Variovorax paradoxus B4: one gene and its partner. The protein of the gene in region 2 interacts with the protein of the main gene of each other region in a pairwise test. Links are inferred from orthologs where the notes say so. Each region holds a gene or a part of one and is shown on either strand. Other genes may lie near its edges.

Evidence for each region.
Region 1: the proteins of VAPA_RS26795 (region 2) and VAPA_RS29705 interact in binary tests that used the Escherichia coli proteins (3 or more experiments, as listed by UniProt). The link is inferred for Variovorax paradoxus B4 from one-to-one orthologs.

The regions. Positions count from the first base shown.
Region 1 is NC_022234.1:534,570-542,751, reverse strand. What follows is about bases 1-2,993. They hold VAPA_RS29705 (hydrogenase large subunit), read left to right. Parts: upstream 1-718; coding sequence 719-2,269; downstream 2,270-2,993. Other genes in these bases: VAPA_RS34650 (hypothetical protein), read right to left, coding at 2,832-2,993; VAPA_RS29700 (NADH-quinone oxidoreductase subunit B family protein), read left to right, coding at 2,269-2,790; VAPA_RS29710 (hydrogenase 4 subunit F), read left to right, coding at 1-715. Also shown: more of VAPA_RS34650, read right to left, coding at 2,994-3,221; VAPA_RS34645 (hypothetical protein), read left to right, coding at 3,489-3,965; VAPA_RS29685 (hypothetical protein), read left to right, coding at 4,127-4,744; VAPA_RS29680 (fused MFS/spermidine synthase), read left to right, coding at 4,817-5,596; VAPA_RS29675 (TRAP transporter substrate-binding protein), read left to right, coding at 5,743-6,822; VAPA_RS29670 (GMC family oxidoreductase), read right to left, coding at 6,896-8,182.
Region 2 is NC_022247.1:5,732,686-5,740,576, reverse strand. Bases 2,333-5,034 are described here. They hold VAPA_RS26795 (FKBP-type peptidyl-prolyl cis-trans isomerase), read right to left. Parts: upstream 4,071-5,034; coding sequence 3,594-4,070; downstream 2,333-3,593. Other genes in these bases: VAPA_RS26785 (aminotransferase class IV), read left to right, coding at 5,024-5,034; VAPA_RS26790 (amino acid ABC transporter ATP-binding protein), read left to right, coding at 4,209-4,991; VAPA_RS26800 (CYTH and CHAD domain-containing protein), read left to right, coding at 2,333-3,569. Also shown: VAPA_RS26810 (VOC family protein), read right to left, coding at 1-397; VAPA_RS26805 (amidase family protein), read right to left, coding at 504-1,874; more of VAPA_RS26800, read left to right, coding at 1,950-2,332; more of VAPA_RS26785, read left to right, coding at 5,035-5,977; VAPA_RS26780 (transporter substrate-binding domain-containing protein), read left to right, coding at 6,028-6,879; VAPA_RS26775 (amino acid ABC transporter permease), read left to right, coding at 6,914-7,594; VAPA_RS26770 (amino acid ABC transporter permease), read left to right, coding at 7,597-7,891. UniProt on the Escherichia coli protein: Folding helper with both chaperone and peptidyl-prolyl cis-trans isomerase (PPIase) activities. Chaperone activity prevents aggregation of unfolded or partially folded proteins and promotes their correct folding.

The DNA of each region.
Region 1 (8,182 bases), on a different replicon or contig from region 2:
GGTGCTGTCGGGCCTGCTGCTGAACGTCGCGCTCTATGCGATCCTGCGCTGCAAGGTGTTGACCGACGGCGCACTGGGCAGTCCCCTGGCCGGCCGGCTGATGATGGGGTTCGGCCTGCTGTCGGTGGTGGCGGCGGTGTTCTTCCTGATCCGGCAGAAGGACGTCAAGCGCATGTTCGCCTACTCGTCGATCGAGCACATGGGCATGATGACCTTCGCCTTCGGCATGGGCGGCCCCATCGCCAACTACGCCGGGCTGCTGCACATGACGGTGCACTCGCTGATCAAGTCGGCGATCTTCTTTGCCGTCGGCCATGCGGCGCAGAAGGCCGGCACCCAGGTCATGGAAAACATCCGCGGACTCATCAAGGTCAGCCCGACGGTTGCCTGGGGGCTGATGCTCGGATCGCTCGCCATCCTCGGCATGCCACCGTTCGGCGTCTTCGCCAGCGAGTTCCTGATCGTCACGACCGCAATGCGCGAGCAGCCCTGGGCAACCCCGTTTCTGCTGGTCGCCCTGGGATTGGCGTTCGCGTCCGTCTTCAGCCGGATCCAGCCCATGGTCTTCGGGGAGACCAACGTCAAGCCCCTGGCGCATCCTCCGGCCCTGGTTCCGGTGTTCGTGCATCTGGCGCTGGGCCTGATGCTCGGCCTCTACATCCCGCCCTATCTGAACGCCTGGTACGTCCAGGCGGCGGCCATGCTGGGGAACTGACCGATGGCGCCGCCGGAACTCGGACTCGATCTGCGGCGACTGCCCTCGCCGATGCCCATCTGGCATGGACGGGTGCAGCGCAGCGCCTGGAGCACCGCCGCGCGCCGCGTCGCGGACACCGGCGGGCGCCTGGTCTCGGTCTGGGGCGTCGATCGCCGCGCGCACGGCGACGTGACGGCGGTGTGTGCCGCGTATGCCGTGCGCGAAGGGCTGGTCTGGCTCGAACTTCGCCTGGAAGACGCTGCGCAGGGGTTTCCCGACCTGGCCGGCCTGTTCCCCTGTGCGCAACGCATGCAACGCGCCGTCGCGGATCTGTCGGGCATTCGCGCGGAAGGCCAGGAGGACGATCGCCCCTGGCTCGACCACGGGGCATGGCCGCCCGGACCGCCGCCCCTTCAATCAACCGCCCGGTTCGAGCGAGCCGCGCGGGGCGCGCTTCCCGCCGACTACCCTTTCGTGCGCGTCGACGGCGACGGGGTGCACGAGATCGCCGTCGGACCCGTGCATGCCGGCATCATCGAGCCCGGCCACTTTCGTTTTTCCGTCGTGGGCGAAAAAGTGCTCAGGCTCGAGGAGCACCTGGGGTACACGCACAAGGGCGTGGAGCGCCGGTTCACGGAACTGGCGCCGCTCGAGGGCCACCGACTTGCAGGCCGCATCTCCGGCGACACGACGGTGGCCTACGCCTGGGCCTACAGCATGGCGCTCGAGTCGGCCTGGGGCTGCGACATTCCGGAACGCGCCAGCTGGCTGCGTGCGCTGATGCTCGAGCGCGAACGCGTGGCCAACCACCTGGGCGACCTTGGCGCGCTGGCCAACGACGCGGCGCTCGCCTTCGGCCTGGCGCAGTTCTCCCGGCTGCGCGAAGACTGGTTGCGCCTGTCCGGGCAGATCTTCGGCCACCGCCTGATGATGGACGCCGTCATCCCTGGCGGCGTGGCGGTCGATCCGACGCCGTCCATGCGGGATCGCCTGCGCGCGCAATGCGATGCGGTCGAGCAGGAGGTGCGCGTGTTGAGGCGCATATACGACGAGCATGCGGGTCTGCAGGACCGATTTGCCGGGGCCGGACAGGTCACGCCCGAGCTGGCCGCGCGACTCGGCCTTACGGGCCTGGCGGGACGCGCGAGCGGGCAGGCGGCCGATCTGCGCTGCGACTTCCCGCGGCCGCCCTACGATGGGCTGAAGGTCGAGATCGCGACGCAGCACGACGGCGACGTCGCGGCGCGCGTGGCGGTACGGTTCGACGAGGCGTTCGAGTCGTTGCGGCTCATCCGTGCCATCTGCGCCGGCTTGCCGGGCGGCGCGGCCCGGGCCGAGGTGGCGCACCGGACTTCGGCATCGCTGGGTGCGGGCCGGGTCGAAGGATGGCGCGGCGAGGTGTTCGTTGCGTTGGAAATCTCGGACGACGGCCGCATCGTGCGATGCCACTGCCACGATCCATCCTGGCAGAACTGGCCGGTGCTGGAGCACGCCATCATCGGCAACATCGTTCCGGACTTTCCGCTGATCAACAAGTCCTTCAACCTGAGCTATTCGGGACACGACCTCTGATGTGGCACATCCTCAAGCAGATCGTGCGCACCGGCATCGTCACCGAGCCGGCGCCGCAGGCCGACGATGCCGAACACGCCGCCGTCGATCGCATCCACCGCGACATCCTCGCCATCCTTGGCCAGGCACTGACGATCCGTGCCGTCGATGCCGGCTCGTGCAATGGCTGCGAGCTCGAGATCCATGCGCTCAACAACCCCTACTACAACATCGAAGGGCTCGGCATCAAGTTCGTTGCCAGCCCGCGCCATGCCGACATGCTGCTGGTGACCGGACCGGTCTCGCGCCATATGGAGGAGGCGTTGAAGCGCACTTACGATGCCACGCCGCAACCCAGGCTGGTGGTTGCCGTCGGCGATTGCGGCTGCACCGGCGGCATCTTCGGCGAGAGCTATGCCAGCTGCGGCAGGGTGGCGAATGTGATTCCTGTCGACGCGGTGGTGCCCGGCTGCCCCCCGCCTCCGATCGACATCCTGCGCGGGATCCTCGGTGCAGTGAGACGGTGCCAGCCAGACGTCTGAGACCGCCATGACGCTTCGTCGCTCCCATGCCGACGAAGCGTCTACAGCCGAAGAAGTTCGCCGGGCTTCAGGCCGGGCAAGGCTCCACGGCCTTCTCGCCACGCCGCAACTGCCTCGGCATATCGCTCGCTGCAATCCCGCAAGGGACGATATGTTTGATCATCCTGGGCCGCGTCACCCAATTCCGCGAACAACCAGATGGAGCCGCCAACCGTAGCGAAATCCTTGGCGAGGCAGCGAAGCCCATCGTCTCGCCCTGGGCCTGCAGGCAGGGTATAGATGGATCTGTCCAACTGCACGCAGTCGAGAGCGGCAAAGAGATGCACGATGTGCGGCGGGACAAATGCCGCTCCCTCGGGGCGATGGACGATCAGTAGCTCGAGGCGTGAAGGATTGGTGCTGGGTTCTTCGATGCGCTGCAGCGGTTTCATGTCTTCCGGGGTATCCGTTCAGAATAGGCATTGACGGCACAACATGTACTGCGCTGCGTGCGACCTTCGCTTGATTTGGATCAACAAGGCCAGCGGCCGCCACGTAACCAAGGCCCGGACCCTTTTGTGCCTGCACGTCGCCTGACGACCAAAGCTCCCTGACACCCGTCAGCGAGACCGGCGTGATGGCGCGGCGCTGGATGTGACGTCGCTCGCCAAGGGCAGCGCGATGCACGCCGGCAGCCTGGCCGGCGCCTTGATTCGCAGTTGCCTGTTGGCATTCTTGCGCCCGAAAACGACCTCGATCGCAGACTGCGACACGCCCAACCCGCCCGCCAGGAAGCGCCGCTTGCATTTGCTTTTTATGATAATGAAATGATAATTGCAAATATATATAATGAAAACTATATTTGTGTCAGCTCCATCGAACCAAGTGTTCTTCACCTCGGCCCACTGTTCATGCGCGTGCATTTCCCTCGAGAACTCGTTCACCGGCTCTTTTTCCGAAAGACGGATCGCCAGTTGGCAGGCATGCTCGCGTTCTTGAGCGGGGCAATCAACGTGGGCGCAGTGCGGCGGCGCGCATCCAACATGGCCGAGACTGTGTCTGCCATTTCTAACGACTTGGCCATCGGCTTTGCGACGACGCTTCCCTTGGCCGCAGGGCGTCTCGCATTGGCTGTGCCTTCAACGCTGCAAGACCTCTGGGCCATGGAGAACGATTCGCGGGCCGATGTGCCATGACAGCAGCTGCGGAGAGGCCGGGCCTCGCATCCAATCGACACATCAAGCTCTTGCGCTACCAACCTCGGTCCGGAGGGCGAAGCCGTCCCTTCGGGGCCATCTGGAAACAGGAAGGCCGTATCCGATGGATATCGCCGATCATCCGGGAGCACGACGACGCAGTGGATGCCAAGCTCTTTGTCGACTGGTTTCCGGAGGCAATCTACGATTTTGACCAGTTTGCGGCCGCCGTTGCCTGGCTGCAGTGGGTTTGCAGTCGTGTGCAAGAGTTGCCGGACGTCGCACAAGCTTGCAGAGCCGAAGAATCCCTGGGCTTGAACTGCATTCAATACGCGGGCCCGGAAGACGGGGCGGACCTCGCCGCCCTGCTGGACGGAGGCAGTCAGGCCCGGTTGCCGGATATCGGAATGCTTCGGACCATTGTCAACCTGACCCTGAAGCATCTGCTCCAGGTGCACCCCGTTCTGAGAGGCCTGGCACTGGAAATCGCGGCGGCAGACTCTGCCGAATGTGCGCGCTTGACTCTTTCTGACGGCAGGCTTGTACGCATCTACCTTGATCGCGATACGCATGCAAGCGAGGTGGTTCCGCAACTGCTCGCGGAGAGCGGCCGGCGATTTCACCGGCGCCTGGATTCAGAGATTTCTTTTTTTGTGTTCGCCCAATTGAGAAGTGCCTTGCCTCTCAGGCTCAACGCCAGCGTGCTCGCAACCGGCATGCGGCAACCGCACATTGCCAATGGATTGGTTCGCCTCGTCTGGTCCACGCCGCTCGCCTAGAACAGGGACATCTTCTGCGCCTCCATCCGGCTGCGGCGTATCTGCGGCCTCTGCCAACTCACAGAATCATCAATGTCAGATCTCCTCGAGTGCCACAAGCATCCGCGTGCCCTTGTTGACAAATCACTGAATTCGAAGACCTTGCGCTTCTCGGTCTGGGATGTTCAGAGTCGAATGCTCATCGACCGGCCGAACGACCTCGTGCTGGCATACACACGGCTCATGATGGGGTTCTTGCTGTTCTCGCCCGATCCTCGGCATCTCGCGATGATCGGCTTGGGCGGTGGATCACTGGCGAAATTCTGCTATCGGCATTTGCCCGATACGCGCATCCAGGTGCTTGAAATCAACCCCTATGTGATCGCACTGCGCAATGAGTTCGAAGTTCCCGCCGATGATCATCGGTTCAGTATCAGGAAGGAAGATGCCGCCGACTACATTCGTACAGCCCCGTACCGCTTTGACGTGATCATGGCCGATGGATTCGATGCCAATCAAATACCACTGAATCTTTGCTCGCAATCCTTCTATGACAACTGCCGCGAAAAGCTGGAGCCCAACGGGGTTCTGGTGGCCAACCTCCACGCCGGCCATGAGCACTTTCCGACGCACCTGGAACGAATAAGGAAGAGCTTTGCCGGCCAGGTCATTGCCGTGAGCGACCTCGAGGACAACAACGTCATTGCATTTGCCTTTAAGGAAATTGCGCCATTGGCGCTCCTTCCAAACAATCTGAACCACTGCGCATCGACGTTGGCGCCCGAAGCATGGCGCCAGCTGGAACCCAGTTTCTTCAGAATCAAGAAGTTCGGACGGCAACATGGCGAGTCAGGATCCAGGTCGACCAGATGAGAGTTGACTCGTTGATCCGGATGACTTGGAACGTTTCGCTGGACGCGTTGAAATTTTCCTGGCGGACGCCTTCAGGTGCCGGATCACTTTGCCCGAGGGCTTCCTCGATGCCGACGCCGCAACAGCCACACCCTTTGACGACCGCCTTGATCGATATCGCTGGCATCATTCATGTCGGCCATAGCGGCCATCTTCACCTGAGGTTGAAAACAAACATGTCTGGATTCGCGCTCCGAAATCCCTTGACGACGAAATCCTCCCTTCTGGGTCTCGTTGCCGCACTGTTTGCCCTCACCGTCGTCGCCCAGCCAACGACAACACTGCGCATCACCACAGAATATCCGGCCACTTCGATGCCCGGCCTCGGCGTTTCATCTTTCGCGGAGCGGGTGGCGCAGAAGACGGGCGGCAGACTGATGTTCGAGACCAGCTTCGACGCCACCGCCGGATTCAAGTCCGCCGACATGGTGGATGCGGTCCAGGCGCGCAAGATCGATGCGGCCGATGCCTTTGCCGGCGGCGTGGCGAACAAGTACCCATTGTTTGCCGTGTCGTCACTGCCCTTCCTGGCGGATTCGCTGCCACGTGCAGAAGCGCTTCTCAAGGCTGCACGCCCGGCTTACGAGCGGTTCCTTCAGGCGCACGGGCAAAAGCTGCTGTACACGACGCCGTGGCCCGCGTCCGGAATCTGGTCCAGGAAGCCGGTGACGTCCCTCGATGGACTGCGGGCGCTTCGCATCCGCACTTACGACGACATGTCGCAAGCGACGCTGACAGCGGCGGGCGCCTGGGCATCCAACATCTCGTTCGCCGACGCGATGGCGCGCATCGCCGCCGGCGATGTCGACGCGGTACTCTCCTCCGGCGACGGCGGCGCCGGCCGCAAGCTCTGGCAATACCTGCCGGCGTTCACGGAGATCAACTACGCCATGCCGATCTCGATCGCAACGATCAACCTGGCGGCCTACGAAAGCCTCGACGCAGCCGGCAGGACGGCCGTTGACCAGGCGGCTGCCGAAACCGAGACGGCACAGTGGCAGCGCATTCGCAGCCGCCTGGAAGACAACTACAGGGTCATGCACAGCAATGGCGTCGTGATCGAAATGAATGTACCGCCGAGCGTCACCGGTGCACTGAAGGCGGCGTCGGTCGGTGCGGTCAGGCAATGGAAAGAGAAAGTGGGGCCGGACGCCGATGACATCCTGAAGCGGTTTGGCAGCAACTAGTCGCGTGCCGCGAGGGCCGTGGATGAAGAACATCGATCTGATCCCAAAACGCGTCTCCATACGGTAGCGATTCCTACCGCGCTTCCAGCACCATCGCCGCCCCCTTCTCCGCAATCATGATCGAGGCGGCATTGGTGTTGGTCGACACCATGGCCGGCATCACGGCGGCGTCGATCACGCGCAGCCGCTCGATGCCGCGCACGCGCAGCTGCGGGTCCACCACCGACCGCGCGTCGCCGCCCATGCGGCAGGTGCCCGCAGGATGGAACACGGTGCCGCCCTTGTGGCGCGCGAAGGCCTCGAGCGCGGCATCGTCGGCCGCATCGCGCCCGGGCAGGTATTCCTCGTCCGTGACCAGGTCGCAGAAGGCCGGCTGGCGGTAGATCTCGCGCAGCATCCTGAGGCCCGCCACCAGCACCTTGGCGTCGTGCGGATCGCTCAGGTAATTGGAGACGATGCGCGGCGGGGTCAGCGGATCGGCCGAGCGGATCTGCACCGTGCCGCGCGACAGCGGCCGGCACTGGGTGGCCGAGGCCGAGAAGCCCGAGAAGCGGTGCAGCGGATCGCCCGGCTTGTCCACCGACAGCGGCATCACGTTGAACAGCACGTCGGGCCGGCCACCCTGCGCGAGCGGGCTGCAGACCATGCCGCCGACCTGCCCCGCGCCCACCGTGAGCGGGCCCCGCTGGCGGAACAGCCACTGCGCACCCATGGCGGCCAGGGCGAGCGGGTTGCGCACCTGGTCGTTCAGCGACATGCGCTTCTTCAGCTTGACGATCACCCGCGCCTGGTAGTGGTCCTGCAGGTTCTCGCCGACCTGCGGCGCATCGGCATGCACGGCGATGCCGTGGCCGCGCAGCAGGCCGGCCGGGCCCACGCCCGACAGCTGCAGCAGCTGCGGCGACTGCAGCGCGCCCGCGGCCAGCAGCACCTCGGCGTCCGCGCGGGCGCTGCGCGGCTCGCCATCCTGCAGCCATTCCACGCCGACCGCGCGGCCCTGCTCGATCAGCACGCGCGTCACGTGCACGCCGGTCAGTACCGTGAGGTTTGGCCGGACGCGCACCGGCGCCAGGAAGGCCGTGGCCGCATCGCAGCGCCAGTGGCCGCGCAGCGTCAGCTGATAGGCGCCCAGTCCTTCGGTGCGCGCGCCGTTGAAGTCCGGGTTGCGGCCATGGCCGGCCTGCACGCCCGCCTCGATCCACGCGTTGCAATAGGGGTGCTCGTTGCGCAGGTCGGACACGCACAGCTCGCCCGAGGCGCCGTGGTACTCGCTCTCGCCGCCCCGGTAGCGCTCGGACTTCTTGAAGTACGGCAGCACCTCGCGAAAGCTCCAGCCCCCGGCGCCGGCCACGGCGGCCCA
Region 2 (7,891 bases):
CGTTCGGGTCCATGTACATCAGCTCCCACAGGTGGCCGTCGATGTCCTGGAAGCCGTGGCCGTACATGAAGCCATAGTCCTGCGGCTCGCGCGGCACCGTGCCGCCCGCGGCCACCGCCTTGGCCACCATTTCGTCGACCTCGGCGCGGCTTTCGCACGAGAGGCACAGCAGCACCTCGGTGCTCTTGCTGGTGTCGGTGAGGCTCTTGCTCGTGAAGGTCTTGAAGAAGTCTTCCACCAGCAGCATGGCGTGGATGCTGCCTTCCTGGATCACCATGCAGGCGGCGTTGGCGTCGGTGAACTTCTCGTTGAAGGTGTAGCCCAGCGCGGCAAAGAAAGCCTTGGACTTGTCGAGGTTCTTGACGGCGAGGTTCACGAAGATCTGCTTGTTGGCCATGGTTGTCTTCCTGTGTCGATGAAGAGTGGATCGGATGTTTGCCGGTGTGTTGTGTACACCGTCCACAAAAGATACCAGAGAAAATGGACGGCGTCCACATTATTTTTCAAGCGGCACTTCCCGCCAGCAGGCTGGCCAGGGCGAGGGTGCTGCGGTCCTCGAAATACGGGCCGACGATCTGCACGCCGAGCGGCAATCCGTCGGCCGTGAAGCCTGCGGGAGCGACCGTGGCGGGCAGTCCGCCCAGGCTCGCGAGCCCGGCCCAGGCACCCAGCGCGCCATAGGGTGTCGGCCTTTCATCGACAGTGAGCGTGCGCTTCTCGAAATCGGGCTCGGCCACATGCTCGAAGGCCGCGCAGCCCACCGCCGGGCACAGCACCGCTTCGAATTGCGTGAACAGCGTGCGCAGCTGCGCCCGAATACGCGTGCGCGCGGCCAGCAGGTCGAACCAGGTGCGCAGCGGCATCGGCGACCGGCCACCGGGCTCGGCATGCGCGAGCACGGTCTGCACGATCTGGCCGTAGGTGTCGCCGACTTCGGCCAGGTCGGGCAGCAGGTCCGAGGCTCGGGCCACCGAGACGCCCGCCTTCGCCAGCCGCTGCCCGGCGCCCTCGATGGCGGCGCGCACATCGGCCGCCACCACGGCCTGCGGATGCGCGGTGACCACGAGCACGCGCCAGTCCTTCGCAGCCGCATGGCGCGGCGCAGGCAGCACGAAGCGTCCCTCCGCCACATGGGCCGCGTCAGGTCCGGCCAGCACATCGAGCGCCAGCGAGAGGTCGTCCGCACAATGGCCGATCGGTCCGATCACGGAGGGCAGCCCGGCCGGCACCTCCTCGGTGCCCGGAAACGCGAAGCCGCGCGTCGGCAGCAGGCCGTGGCTCGGCTTGTGCGCGTACACGCCGCAAAAGCTCGCGGGAACACGCAGCGAGCCCATCAGGTCGCTGCCGAGCTCCAGCGCCACCATGCCGGTGGCCACCGCCACGGCGGCGCCGCCCGACGAACCGCCCGGCGTGCGCTTCGCATCGAGCGGGTGCACGGTGCGGCCGTACACCGGATTGGCGCATTGCCAGTCGGCCAGCGCGGGCGGCACGTTGGTCTTGCCGAGAATCACCGCGCCCGCCGCCTTGAGGCGCTGCACGGCCACGGCGTCCTGCTGCGGCACGAAATCGCGAAACGGCGGCAGGCCCCAGCAGGTCGGCAGGCCGGCAACGTTGAAAGCCTCCTTCACCGTCATCGGCACGCCCAGCAGCGGCCGGCGCTCGCCGCGCGCGAGCGCCGCGTCGGCTTCGGCGGCCTGGCAGCGCGCGCGGTCGAAGTCGCGCACCACCACCGCGTTGAGCGTGCCATCGAGCGCCTCGATGCGGGCGATGGCGGCTTCGCACAATTCCACCGCGCTCACCTGTTTGGCGGCCAGTGCCTTGGCCGACTGTGCGGCTCCGGCGGCCAGGAGAGCGGTGGGGTCGAGGGTGGTCATGGTGCATGCCTTCCTGCTGCTTATCCATTGCAGCGACAGTGCTCGCATGGCGCGCAATGAGAAAGACAGAGCATCATGGCCGCCATGGAAATCGAGTTCAAGTTTCACATTCCCGCGGGGCGCCTGAAAGCCGTCGAGGCCGCCATGCGGCGCGGCACCGTGGTGCGCACCCGCCTGCAGGCGCGCTACTTCGACACCGCCGACCAGGCGCTGGCCGCCCAGGGCATCGTGCTGCGCCTGCGCAAGGAGGGGCGGCGCTGGGTGCAGACCGCCAAGGCCACCGGCGACAACGCGCTGCACCGGCTCGAACACAACGTCGACCTTGGCGCCGCGGCGGCGGGCGGTGCAGCGCCGGCCGTCGACCCGCAGCGCCACCAGGGCACGCCCGTGGGCGAGCGGCTTGCCAAGGTGCTGGCCGCGAGCGGCGCCCCGCTGGTCGAGCGGCAGTCCACCGACATCGTGCGGCTCACGCGCGACGTGCGCACCACCGGAGCCGGTGCCGCCGTGGTGGAACTGGCGCTCGATGTCGGCAAGGTCGTCGCCCATGCGGGCACGCCCGGGCAGCGCGAATCGCCCGTGTGCGAGCTGGAGCTCGAACTCAAGCGCGGCGACGTGCGGGGCCTGGTCGCGCTCGCGCGCCGCTGGTCGCAGCAGCACGGCCTGTGGTTCAGCACCGTGTCCAAGGCCGAGCGCGGCGCGCGCCTGCTGGCGAAGCTCGATGTGGTTCCGGCCGTGAAGGCCGAGACGCCACGCTTTGCCGAAGAGAAAGAAAAGCTCGACGGCCGCGCCATCCAGCAGGCCGTGGTCGCGTCCTGCCTGGCGCAGATGCTGCCGAACGCGAGCGAGATCGCCGCGGGCAGCACGGATGAAGAACAGATCCACCAGCTGCGCATCGGCATCCGGCGCCTGCGCACCGCGCTGCGCGAACTGGCAGGGCTCGACCAGCGCACGGATCTTTTCAACGGCGCCGAATGGGAGCCGCCGCTGGTCGAGGCCTTCCGCGCGCTCGGCGCCCTGCGCGACCGCGAGCAGGTCGTGAAGCTGGCGCAGCCGCAACTGCGCGATGCGGGTGCGCCGGAGTTCGATCCGCTGGCTGGCGACGATGCGGCGGCCGGGGCGCCGTCGCCCGGCGAGGTCGTGCGCTCGCCGGCGTTCCAGTCGGTGCTGGTTTCGCTGATCGGCTTCACCGCGGCCACCGCTGCGCAAGCGCCGCCACAAGGCGATGCCGGAGGCGCCGGGCAGCCCCCGTCAGCGCCGGCGCCGCTGAATGCCGGCGAGGCGCGCCGCCATCTGCGCAAGCGCCTGCAGCGCCTGCATGAACAGGCAGTGCGCGACGGCCACCGCTTCGAATCGCTGGCCACCGAAGACCAGCACCGCACGCGCAAGCGGCTCAAGCGCCTGCGCTACCTGGCCGAATTCGTGGCGCCGTTGTTCGCCGATGGGAATGACGAAGATGAAAAGTCATCGCCCGCCGGGCGCTACCTGAAGCGGCTGCGCCCCGCGCAGGACGCGCTGGGCGAATTCAACGACGAAGCCGTCGCGCTCGCGCTCTACCGCGAAGCCACCGGGCGCGATGCCCGCGCATGGTTTGCCGTCGGCTGGTTCAGCGGGCGCCATGCGGCGGGCGCGAAGGCGTGCTGCAAGGCGCTGGGCAGGATCGAGAAGGCGCCGCGGTTCTGGAAAAAGAAGAAGTAGAACCAGGCCGCTGAACCCGATTGGTCAGTGATGGTGCCCGTGCGCACCATGCACGTGCCGATGCTCGATTTCCACCGGCAGCGCCGCGCGCACGTCCGTCACCTGGAGGCTGAAGCGCAGCGCCTTGCCCGCCCACGGATGGTTGCCGTCGAGCAGCACGACCGGGCCCTTGATCTTCATCACGGTGAAGAGGTGCTCGCTCCCGTCGTCGAGCCGCCCCTCGAGTTGCCCGCCCACCTTCACGCCCGGCGGAAAGTCGGTCTTGGGGATGCTGCGCACCAGCGACTCGTCGCGCAGGCCGAAGGCGTCTTCGGGCGCCAGGTTCAGCGTGGTCTGGAAGCCCTTTTCCTTGCCATCGAGCGCTTCCTCGATCTTGGGCAGCGTGTTCTCGTAGCCGCCATGTAGGTAGGCCATCGGCTCGGGGCTGGCTTCGATGAGCTTGCCCTGGGCGTCGGCAACCTTGTACTTGAGGGTGACGACCGTGTCTTTTTCGATTTTCATGGGGGGCGATTCTCCCGCAGGGGCGAACCGGCCGTGCCGCGGCTGACGAGCGCCCCCGCGAGACGCGTGGCATGGACCTTGCATGGATAGTAGAACTCCCGATTGTCGATTGTCCGACAATCAATACCATCGCATGCCATGACAGCCGCCACGCCCGTTCTCCGCATCCAGGCCCTGCACAAGCGCTTCGGCAGCCACCACGTGCTGCGCGGCATCGACCTCGACGTGCTGCCCGGCGACCGCATCGCCATCATCGGTTCGAGCGGCTCGGGCAAGAGCACGCTGCTGCGCTGCCTCAACTTCATGGAAATGCCCTCTGCCGGGCAGGTGGTCCTCAAGGGGCGCGCCGTGGGCCGGCCCGTGGCGGGTTCCGACACCCTGCGCTATGGCGAGAGCGAACTCAGCGAGGTGCGCAAGCAGGTCGGCATGGTGTTCCAGCAGTTCAACCTGTTCCCGCACATGACGGTGCTGCAGAACGTCATGGAGGGGCTGGTGACCGTCAAGCGCCTGCCCGCGGCGCAGGCCCGCGAGCGCGCCATGGCCGAAATCGCCAAGGTCGGCCTGGCGGAAAAGACATCCGCCTACCCGGGCCACCTGTCCGGCGGCCAGCAGCAGCGCGTCGCCATCGCCCGTGCGCTGGCCATGGAGCCCGAGGTGCTGCTGTTCGACGAGCCGACCTCCTCGCTCGACCCCGAGCTGGTCGGCGAGGTGCTCGGCACCATCCGCGCGCTGGCCGACGAGGGCCGGACCATGCTGCTCGTGACGCACGAGCTCGGCTTTGCCTACCACTTCGCCAACAAGGTGGTGTTCCTCGCCGACGGGCTGCTGCACGAGAGCGGCACGCCCGACGAGGTGCTCAAGCACCCGAAGCAGGAGCGCACGCAGCGCTTCATCGAGCGCTTCACCGCCTTCCACTTCTGACCCCCACGCGAACCACCGCAGGACCCTCATTCATGCACGCCGACAGCGCCCCCTCGACGACCAGTTCCCAGGCCTACGCCCCCGATGCACGCAACGACGCGGTGCTCGTCTACGTGAACGGGCAGTTCGTGCCGCGCCACCAGGCGGTGGTGTCGGTGTTCGACGCCGGCTACGTGTGCGGCGACGGCGTGTGGGAAGGCGTGCGCCTGGTCGACGGCCGCATCGTGTCCTTCGACGCCCACATCGACCGCATGTACGAGGGCGCGAAGTCGATCGCGCTGGACATCGGCATGACCCGGGCGCAGACGAAGCAGGTGGTCGTCGACACCTTCCTGCGCAACGGCATGCGCGACGGCGCGCACGCACGGCTCATGGTCACGCGCGGCGTCAAGAAGACGCCCAACCAGGACCCGCGCTTCATCATCGGCGGCGCCACCGTGGTGTGCGTGGCCGAGCACAAGGTGGTCACGCCGGAGGCCAAGCGCAACGGCCTGAAGCTCTTCACCTCGACCTTGCGCTGCAGCGGGCCGGACGTGTTCGATCTGCGGCTCAACTCGCACAGCCGCCTCAACCTGATCCAGGCCCTGATCCAGGCCATCCAGGCCGGCGCGGACGAGGCGCTGATGCTCGATCCGAACGGCTTCGTCTCGAGCTGCAACTCCACCAACTTCTTCGCGGTGCGCAACGGCGCGCTGTGGACCTCGTCGGGGCGCTACTGCTTCAACGGCATCACGCGCGCCACCGTGGTGCGGCTCGCACGCGAGGCGGGCATCCCGGTGCACGAAGGCGACTTCACGCTGGCCGAGGTCTACGCGGCCGACGAGGCCTTCGTCACCGGCACGCTGGCCGGCCTCACGCCGGTGTCGTCGGTCGACGGCCGCGCGCTGGTGCCGCTCGGCCCGCTCACGCAGCGGCTCGACGCGCTCTACCGCGCCTACATCGCCAGCGCGAACGAGGCCCACGGCGCGCTGCCCGCGGCCGCCTGAACACCGCATCGCCTGCCCCCTTCAACCTCAGTCCACGGAAAGCCCATCCCATGAACGCCACCACTCCCTTGCGGCGCCTGCGCCGTGCCGTCGCCCTTGCGCTCGCCGCCTCCCTCTCGCTCGGCAGCCTCGCCGCCGGCGCGCAGACCGCCACGCTGCAGAAGATCAAGCAGAGCGGCGAGCTGCGCATCGGCGTCGCGCCCGGCGACCCGTGGTACTTCCGCGATCCGGCCTCCGGCACCTGGACCGGGCTCGGCGTGATGCTCGGCGAACAGGTCGCCAAGGAGATGGGCGTGAAGATGACGCCGGTCGAGACCACCTGGGGCAACAGCGTGGCGGCGCTGCAGGCCGGACAGATCGATGCCATGTTCGTGCTCGACGCCACCGAAGAGCGCAAGAAGGCGATCGACTTCCCGGCCAGCCCGCTGCTCTGGTACGCGCAGGGCGTGCTCGCGAAGGAAGGCCTCGTCGCCAAGAACTGGGCCGACCTCGACAAGCCCGAAGTGCGCATCGGCGTGGCGCTCGGCACGGCCACCGACCGCGACCTGACCACGCGGCTGCCGAAAGCGAAGATCGAGCGCTTCACCAACACCGACGAGACCGTGGCCGCCTTCATGTCGGGCCGCGTCGACGCGATCGGCTTCTACCACCCGGCGCTGGTCATCGCGTATTCGAAGATCCGCAAGGGCAAGGTGCAGGTGCCGCAGCCGGTCGTCGCGCTGCCGACCAGCGTGGGCATCCGCCGCGAGGCCGACGCGGGCTTTCGCAACCAGCTCGACGGAATCATCGCCAAGCTCTATGCATCGGGCCAGACGCAGGTACTGTACGGCCAGTACCTCAAGACCAAGGGCATCGACCCGGCCACCGTGCCCGGCGTGATGAAGGAAACACTCGGCCAATAGGCCGAGCGGATCGAACTGGCCGGGCGAGCGCCAAATGAACTACGACTGGGACTTCAGCGGCGTCTGGTCGCACCGCGACATGCTGCTCGCGGGCTTTGTCGGCACGATGAAGATCGCCGCCGTCGCCATCGCGCTGGGCGTGGTGTTCGGCGTCGTGCTCGCGGCCCTTCGGCTGTCGGGCAGGGCGTGGCTCGCCAGGCCCGCGCTGTGGATCATCGAGTTCTATCGCAACACGCCGCCGCTGGTGCACTTCTTCTGGGCCTTCTACGCATTGCCGGTGCTCATCGGCGTGAGCCTGGACCCGTACGCGGCGGCGGTCATCGCGCTGTCGACGCAGTCCGGCGCGTTCTTCGCCGAGGTGTTCCGCGGCGGCCTGGTGTCGATCGAACGCGGGCAGTGGGAAGCGGCGCGCGCCATCGGCATGCGCTCGCACCAGGCCTTGCGCCGGGTGGTGCTGCCGCAGGCGCTCGCGCGCATGCTGCCGCCGTTCATCGAGCGTTCGTTCGAACTCATCAAGACCACCGCGCTGGCCTCCACGCTGGCCTACTCCGACCTGCTCTACCAGGCCATGCAGCTCAACTCGATCACCTTCCGGCCGCTGGAGGTGTACACGGTGGTCGCGGCCATCTTCTTCCTGGCGCTGTTCTCGCTGAGCCTGCTCGCGCGCATGGCCGAGCATCGCCTGGCCGTTTCCACCCGCGCTGCAGGACACTGACGATGGACTTCACCTGGGACTTCTCGGCCGTGCTGCAGCACTGGCCCGTGCTGCTCAAGGGCGTGGGCGTCACGGCCGGCCTGTGGGCCGTCGCCTTTCCTTCGGCCATGGCGATCGGCCTCCTGGTCGCGCTCGGCGCGCGGTCGAAAAGCCGCCTCGTGGGCACCGCGACGCGCGGCTACATGGAGCTGTTCCGCAACATCCCGATCCTGATCCAGCTGGTGTGGTTCTTCTACGCGTTTCCGATCCTCACGGGCTGGCAGCTCACGCCCTACGTGGCGGCGCTGCTGGCGCTCT